2 regions of the Streptomyces sp. NPDC053755 genome follow, and region 2 is predicted to be linked to the other one. Evidence: riboswitches for the same ligand, from Rfam matches in the RefSeq annotation. Region 2 holds a riboswitch; the other holds the start of a gene.
What was found. A riboswitch is a leader RNA that binds a small molecule or an ion and turns the genes downstream of it on or off. The one in region 2 is predicted to bind thiamine pyrophosphate.
Positions count from the first base shown of each region.

Region 1 (3,241 bases), on a different contig from region 2:
GCCACTGGCCGCGCGGCACGACGGTCTCGTTGACGGCCGCGGCCACCCCCGACGGCGCCGAGGTCAGGGTGGCCACGAGGACGTCGAGCGAGACGGGGCCCGCGAGCTCGCGCGGCTCCCCGTTCACGGACACGTTCAGCACGTTCATGCGGGCTGCTCCAGACGTACGGGAGAGAAGCGGCGGGGGGTGAAGGGGCGGGCCTCGTCCGGGAGCGTGCCGGTGGTCAGCACCTCCGCCATGGCGTCGCCGGTGACGGGGGTGAGCAGCACCCCGTTGCGGTAGTGGCCGGTGGCCAGATGGAGCCCGGGCAGCGCGCTCGGGCCCAGCAGCGGCGCGTTGTCCGGAGACCCGGGCCGCAGACCCGCCCGGGTCTCGGTGAGCGGCAGCTCGGTGATGCCCGGCACCAGCTCGTGCGCGTCGCGCAGCAGCTCGTACACCCCGCCCGCCGTGACGGTGGTGTCCCAGCCCAGCTCCTCACTGGTCGCCCCGACGACCAGCTCGCCGTTCTCGCGCGGCACCAGATAGACGTGGCTTCCACGCACCACGGCCCGCACCGTCCGGGACAGGAACGGCGCGTACGCGGGCGGCACGCGCAGCCGCAGCACCTGCCCCTTGACCGGGCGTACGGGCGGCAGCACCTCCTCCGGTACGCCGCCGAGCCGGCCGCTCAGGCTCCCCGCGGCCAGGACCACCTGCTCGGCGTCGAGAGGCGTCCCGTCCGCGAGTACCGCGCCCGCGGCCCGGTCGCTCACCACCGTCAGCCGCTCGGCGACGCTCCGGTGGAGGACCACACCGGCCCGCTCGCACGCGGCGACCAGCGCGTCGGCGAGCCTGCGGGGATCGACCTGATGGTCGCCGTCGACCCGCAGCCCTCCCCGGACTCCCGGCGCCAGCATGGGCTCCAGGCGACGGCACTCCCGCCCGCTGAGCCACTCCGACTCCAGGCCGCAGCGGGTCTGCAGGGCGTGCAGCTCCCGCAGGTGCGCCCGGTCGTCGGCGTCCAGCGCGACGGCGAGGGTCCCGCAGGAGCGGTAGCCGACGTCGTGGCCGGTGACGTCCCGCAGCTCGGCGACGAAGTCGGGATAGCGGCGCGCGGAGGCGAGGTTGAGGCCGAGCAGGGTCTCCTCGCCGTAGTGCAGTTCGGTGACGGCGGCGAGCATGCCGGCCGCGACCCGCGCCGCCCCGCCCCCGGGCTCCGGATCCACCAGCGCCGTCCGCAGCCCGCGCTGCGCCGCGCGCCAGGCCGTGACGAGGCCGATGATCCCGCCCCCGATGACGAGGACGTCCGAGGACGTACGGACGTGTGACGTACGTGATGGCATGGGCGTCCAGCCCCTCCCTTCGCCGGCATGACCCGGATCAGGTTCGTACGGTCGGAGGCCGGCCAGCCTCCCTCTCAGCCCGGTGCGTCCGGGCTCCCGCGAGTGCTCTACGTTGGCGGTCAGACTATCCCCAGCCGTCGGGGCCCGGTAAGGGAGCCTCCCGCCCGCGGGCGCCGCCCTCGGGAACGCGCGTGTCGGGTCGGGCCATCCGGGGCAGGCGGGCCGGGTGGGGGACCGGCCCGGCGCGAGGGAGCGGCCACCTTCCTGACGGCGCGTCAGCTGCGTAAGGTGATCGGGTGAGCGAGCAGAAGCAGGCACAGCAGCATGTCGTGATCGTGGGCGCCGGCATGGCGGGGGTGCAGACCGCCGTCGCCCTGCGCGAGCAGGGCTTCGCGGGTCCGGTCACCCTCATCGGCGCCGAGCCGCACCAGCCCTACGACCGGCCCCCGCTCTCCAAGGCTGTCCTTCTGGGCAAGGCCGAGGACTCGGCCTTCGACGTCGACTTCGAGGCGCTCTCCATCGAGCTGCGCCTCGGCCTCGAGGTCACCGGCCTGCGCGCCGGCGACCACGCGGTCGACACCGAGGCCGGGCCCGTGCCCTACGACGTGCTGGTCATCGCCACCGGCGCCCACCCCGTCACCCTGCCGGGCACCGAGGGCGTGCCCGGCGTCCACCTCCTGCGCACCCTCGACGACGCCGCGCGGCTCAAGCCCGTACTGGAGCGGCGCCACGACATCGTGGTGGTCGGCGCCGGCTGGATCGGCGCCGAGTTCGCCACCGCCGCCCGCGAGGCCGGCTGCGCCGTCACCGTCGTCGAGGCCGCCGACCGGCCCCTCGCCGGCGCCCTGCCCGCCGAGGTCGCCGCCCCCATGGCCCGCTGGTACGAGGAGAGCGGCGCCACCCTGCTCACCCGCGCGCGCGTGGAACGCGTCGAGACCGGCAGCGTCGTCCTGGCCGACGGCCGGCCGCTGGCCGCCGACGCCGTCGTCGTCGGCATCGGCGCGCGGCCCGCCACGGACTGGCTCGACGGCTCCGGCGTCGCCCTCGACGCGGGCGGCTCGGTCACCGCCGACGACCGGCTGCGCACCTCCCTGCCCGACGTCTACGCCGTCGGCGACTGCGCCTCCTTCCCCTCCGCCCGGTACGGCGAGCGGCTCCTCGTCCACCACTGGGACAACGCCCTCCAGGGGCCGCGCACGGTCGCGGCCGACATCATCGGCGAGACCCCCGACGTCTACGACCCGGTGCCCTACTTCTGGTCCGAGCAGTTCGGCCGCTTCGTCCAGTACGCGGGGCACCACACCACCACCGACGCGCTGGTCCGCCGCGGCGACTCCGCCGGGGCCTCCTGGTCCGTCCTGTGGCTCCGCGAGGGCGTCCTCGTCGCCCTGCTGGCCGTCGGACGCCCCCGTGACCTGGCCCAGGGCCGCAAGCTGATCGAGGCGGCCGCCCGCATCGATCCCGAACGGGCCACCGATCCCTCCGTGCCCCTGAAGGCGGCCGCCCTCTGACGAGCGCCCGCGAGGTGCCGCCCTCTGACGAGCGCCCGCCAAGGCCCGCCCGGGTCTCTCCCGGCCCGGGCCGGCCGCTCGTCGGGGGACACTCGCCGGGGCTCGACTTCCGACTGTCAGCCCCAGATGGCAGGCTTGTTCCCGTGACCGAGATTGACGCAAGAATCGATGCTCTCGTCCCCGCCTGGCTCTACCTCCCCGACATCGCGGAAATGCTCGATGTCGAGGTGACGCGCGTGCGGCAGCTGGTCAAGGAGGGCCAGCTCATCGCCGTGCGCCGCGGGGAGAACCGGGCGCTTCAGGTGCCCGCCGCCTTCATTCAGGGCGACAAGGTGGTCAAGGGTCTCAGCGGGACCCTGACGCTGCTGAAGGACGACGGCTTCTCCGACGAAGAGATGCTGGAGTGG
Region 1 covers NZ_JBFASK010000023.1:29,238-32,478, reverse strand. Annotated here, with positions in the region: gene thiS (sulfur carrier protein ThiS) at 1-148, opposite strand, end outside; gene thiO (glycine oxidase ThiO) at 145-1,323, opposite strand; TPP riboswitch at 1,321-1,433, opposite strand; gene AB0K65_RS21815 (FAD/NAD(P)-binding oxidoreductase) at 1,620-2,834, shown strand; gene AB0K65_RS21810 (Rv2175c family DNA-binding protein) at 2,978-3,241, shown strand, end outside.
Region 1: linked by a shared signal. The riboswitch ahead of thiO (glycine oxidase ThiO) and the one ahead of thiC (phosphomethylpyrimidine synthase ThiC) in region 2 are both predicted to bind thiamine pyrophosphate.

Region 2 (3,241 bases):
CGCGGCCATGCGGTCCGTACCCGGGCCCCCACCCGCCCCGGAGACGACGGGGCGGCGTCCCGTGGCTAATCCGCCAGCGGGAGGTACACCCGGTTGCCGGCCGCGGCGAACTCCGCCGACTTCTCCGCCATGCCGGCCTCGATCTCCTGCGACTTCAGGTCGCCCCCGTGCTCGCGCCGGATGTCCTGCGAGATCTTCATCGAGCAGAACTTCGGACCGCACATGGAACAGAAGTGCGCGGTCTTCGCCGGCTCCGCGGGCAGCGTCTCGTCGTGGAACTCGCGGGCCGTGTCCGGGTCGAGCGCCAGGTTGAACTGGTCCTCCCAGCGGAACTCGAACCGCGCGTCCGACAGCGCGTCGTCCCACTCCTGCGCCCCCGGGTGCCCCTTCGCCAGGTCCGCCGCGTGCGCCGCGATCTTGTACGTGATGACACCGGTCTTCACGTCGTCGCGGTTCGGCAGGCCCAGGTGCTCCTTCGGGGTGACGTAGCAGAGCATCGCCGTACCCCACCAGGCGATCATGGCGGCGCCGATGCCGGAGGTGATGTGGTCGTAGGCGGGCGCGACGTCCGTGGTCAGAGGGCCGAGGGTGTAGAACGGCGCCTCCTCGCAGATCTCCTGCTGGAGGTCGATGTTCTCCTTGATCTTGTGCATCGGGACGTGGCCCGGGCCCTCGATCATCGTCTGGACGTTGTGCCGCTTGGCGATCGTGTTCAGCTCGCCGAGGGTCCGCAGCTCGGCGAACTGCGCCTCGTCGTTGGCGTCCGCGATCGAGCCGGGGCGCAGCCCGTCACCCAGCGAGTAGGTGACGTCGTACGTCGCCAGGATGTCGCAGAGTTCCTCGAAGTTCGTGTAGAGGAAGTTCTCCTTGTGGTGCGCCAGGCACCAGGCGGCCATGATCGACCCGCCGCGCGAGACGATGCCGGTCTTGCGGCGGGCGGTGAGCGGCACGTACGGCAGCAGCACGCCGGCGTGGACCGTCATGTAGTCGACGCCCTGCTCGGCCTGCTCGATGACCGTGTCCTTGTAGATCTCCCAGGTCAGCTCCTCGGCCCGGCCGTCGACCTTCTCCAGGGCCTGGTAGAGCGGCACGGTGCCGATCGGCACGGGGGAGTTGCGCAGCACCCACTCGCGGGTGGTGTGGATGTTGCGGCCGGTGGACAGGTCCATGACCGTGTCCGCGCCCCACCTGGTGGCCCACGTCATCTTCTCCACCTCCTCCTCGATCGAGGAGGTGACGGCGGAGTTGCCGATGTTGGCGTTGACCTTCACCAGGAACCGCTTGCCGATGATCATCGGCTCGATCTCCGGGTGGTTCACGTTCGCCGGGAGTACGGCCCGACCTGCCGCGATCTCCTCGCGGACGACCTCGGGGGAGACGTTCTCGCGGATGGCGACATACTCCATCTCCGGGGTGATCTCACCCCGGCGGGCGTACGCGAGCTGCGTCACCGCCTGGCCGTCGCGGCCCCGCCGGGGCAGGCGCGGGCGGCCGGGGAAGACCGCGTCGAGGTTCTTGAGTCCTCCCCCGCGCGGCGAGGTGTGCTTGATCCCGTCGTCCTCGGGGCGGGCCGGGCGGCCCGCGTACTCCTCGGTGTCGCCCCGTCCGATGATCCAGTTCTCGCGCAGCGGCGCAAGGCCCCGCCGTACGTCGGTGTCGATGGCGGGGTCGGTGTACGGCCCGGACGTGTCGTACAGCGTGACGTCCGTGCCGTTGGTGAGGTGCACCTGGCGGACCGGTACGCGGAGGTCGGGGCGCGATCCCTCCACGTACCCCTTGTGCCAGCCGGGCTTGCGCTCGTCCTGGCTGGTGGCAGGCGTGCGTGCATCCTGAATGGTCATGAGACCGATCTCCCTACGCCGGCATTACCCGGTAACAGGTTCGGCGGTCGGCGCAGCCTCTTCCCGTACGTACGTCATGCGCGCGTACGGTGATCAGCGCCCTCTCAGCCCGGTGCTCCGAGCTCCCGCGTGTGCAAAGGTGCCACCACGCTAGCGTCAACCCGGGCGTGCTGAACAGTGGGCCCCCGCCGTTCTTGCGATGATCGGTCGGTGACTTCCTCGCAGCAGACCCCCGGACCCCCTGGCAACGGCGACGGAAACGGCGGTGCCGGCGACGGGCGGAGCGACGGCCGCGGCAGGCACGGGCACGCGGAGCGCGGGCTCGTGGAGCCCGGGCACGACGCTGCCGGACACGCCCATGCGCATGCGCACGCCCATGGACCCGCCGCTCCCGTCTCCCGGCACCTGCGCAAGGTCATCGCCGCCGTCCTGATCCCGTTCGCCACCGCCGTCGTCGTCGGACTCGCGGTCCTGTGGCCGGGCGGGGCCCCGGCGCACGAGCGCACCGGCGTCGGCTTCGACCGGCAGACCGAGCAGGGCAAGGTCGTCTCGGTCGAGCGCGTCGACTGCAAGGACGTGAACGCCGCCCAGGTGCCGCCGACCGGCGACACCTCCACCCCGCAGGGGCGCGAGGCGGTCAACGCCCGGCAGGGGCAATGCGCGAAGGCCACGATCGAGGTCACCAGCGGCGCCGACCGGGGACGCACCTTCGTCGAGATCGTGCAGCCGGACGCGCCCCGGCAACTGAGCGAGGGACAGGGCGTGATCGTGGCGTACGCCCCCGACGCCCCACGCGACCTGCAGTATTCGGTGACCGACGTGGACCGCAAGTTCCCGATGATGCTGCTCGCCGGCATCTTCGCGCTGGCGGTCGTGCTCGTGGGCCGACTGCGCGGGCTGATGGCCCTGATCGCGCTCGCCGTGAGCTTCCTGGTGCTCACCCTCTTCATCCTGCCGGCGATCCTGCAGGGCTCGAACCCGCTGGTGGTGGCCGTGGTCGGCGCGAGCGCGATCATGCTCATCGCGCTCTACATGTGCCACGGCCTTTCGGCCCGCACCTCGGTCGCGGTGCTCGGCACCCTCATCTCCCTGCTGCTGATCGGGCTGCTGGGCTCGCTCTTCATCGGCTGGGCCTCGCTGTCCGGCAACACGGACGACAACACCGGTCTGATCCACGGCCTCTACCCGGACATCGACATGTCGGGTCTGCTGCTCGCCGGCGTCATCATCGGATCGCTCGGCGTGCTCGACGACGTGACGGTGACGCAGACGTCGGCGGTGTGGGAGCTCCACCAGGCGGACCCGCGCATGGGTCCGCGCGCGCTGTACCGGGCCGGTATCCGGATCGGCCGGGACCACATCGCCTCGGTGGTGAACACGCTGGTGCTCGCGTACGCCGG
Region 2 covers NZ_JBFASK010000001.1:476,042-479,282, reverse strand. Annotated here, with positions in the region: gene thiC (phosphomethylpyrimidine synthase ThiC) at 66-1,841, opposite strand; TPP riboswitch at 1,835-1,980, opposite strand; gene AB0K65_RS02135 (YibE/F family protein) at 2,166-3,241, shown strand, end outside.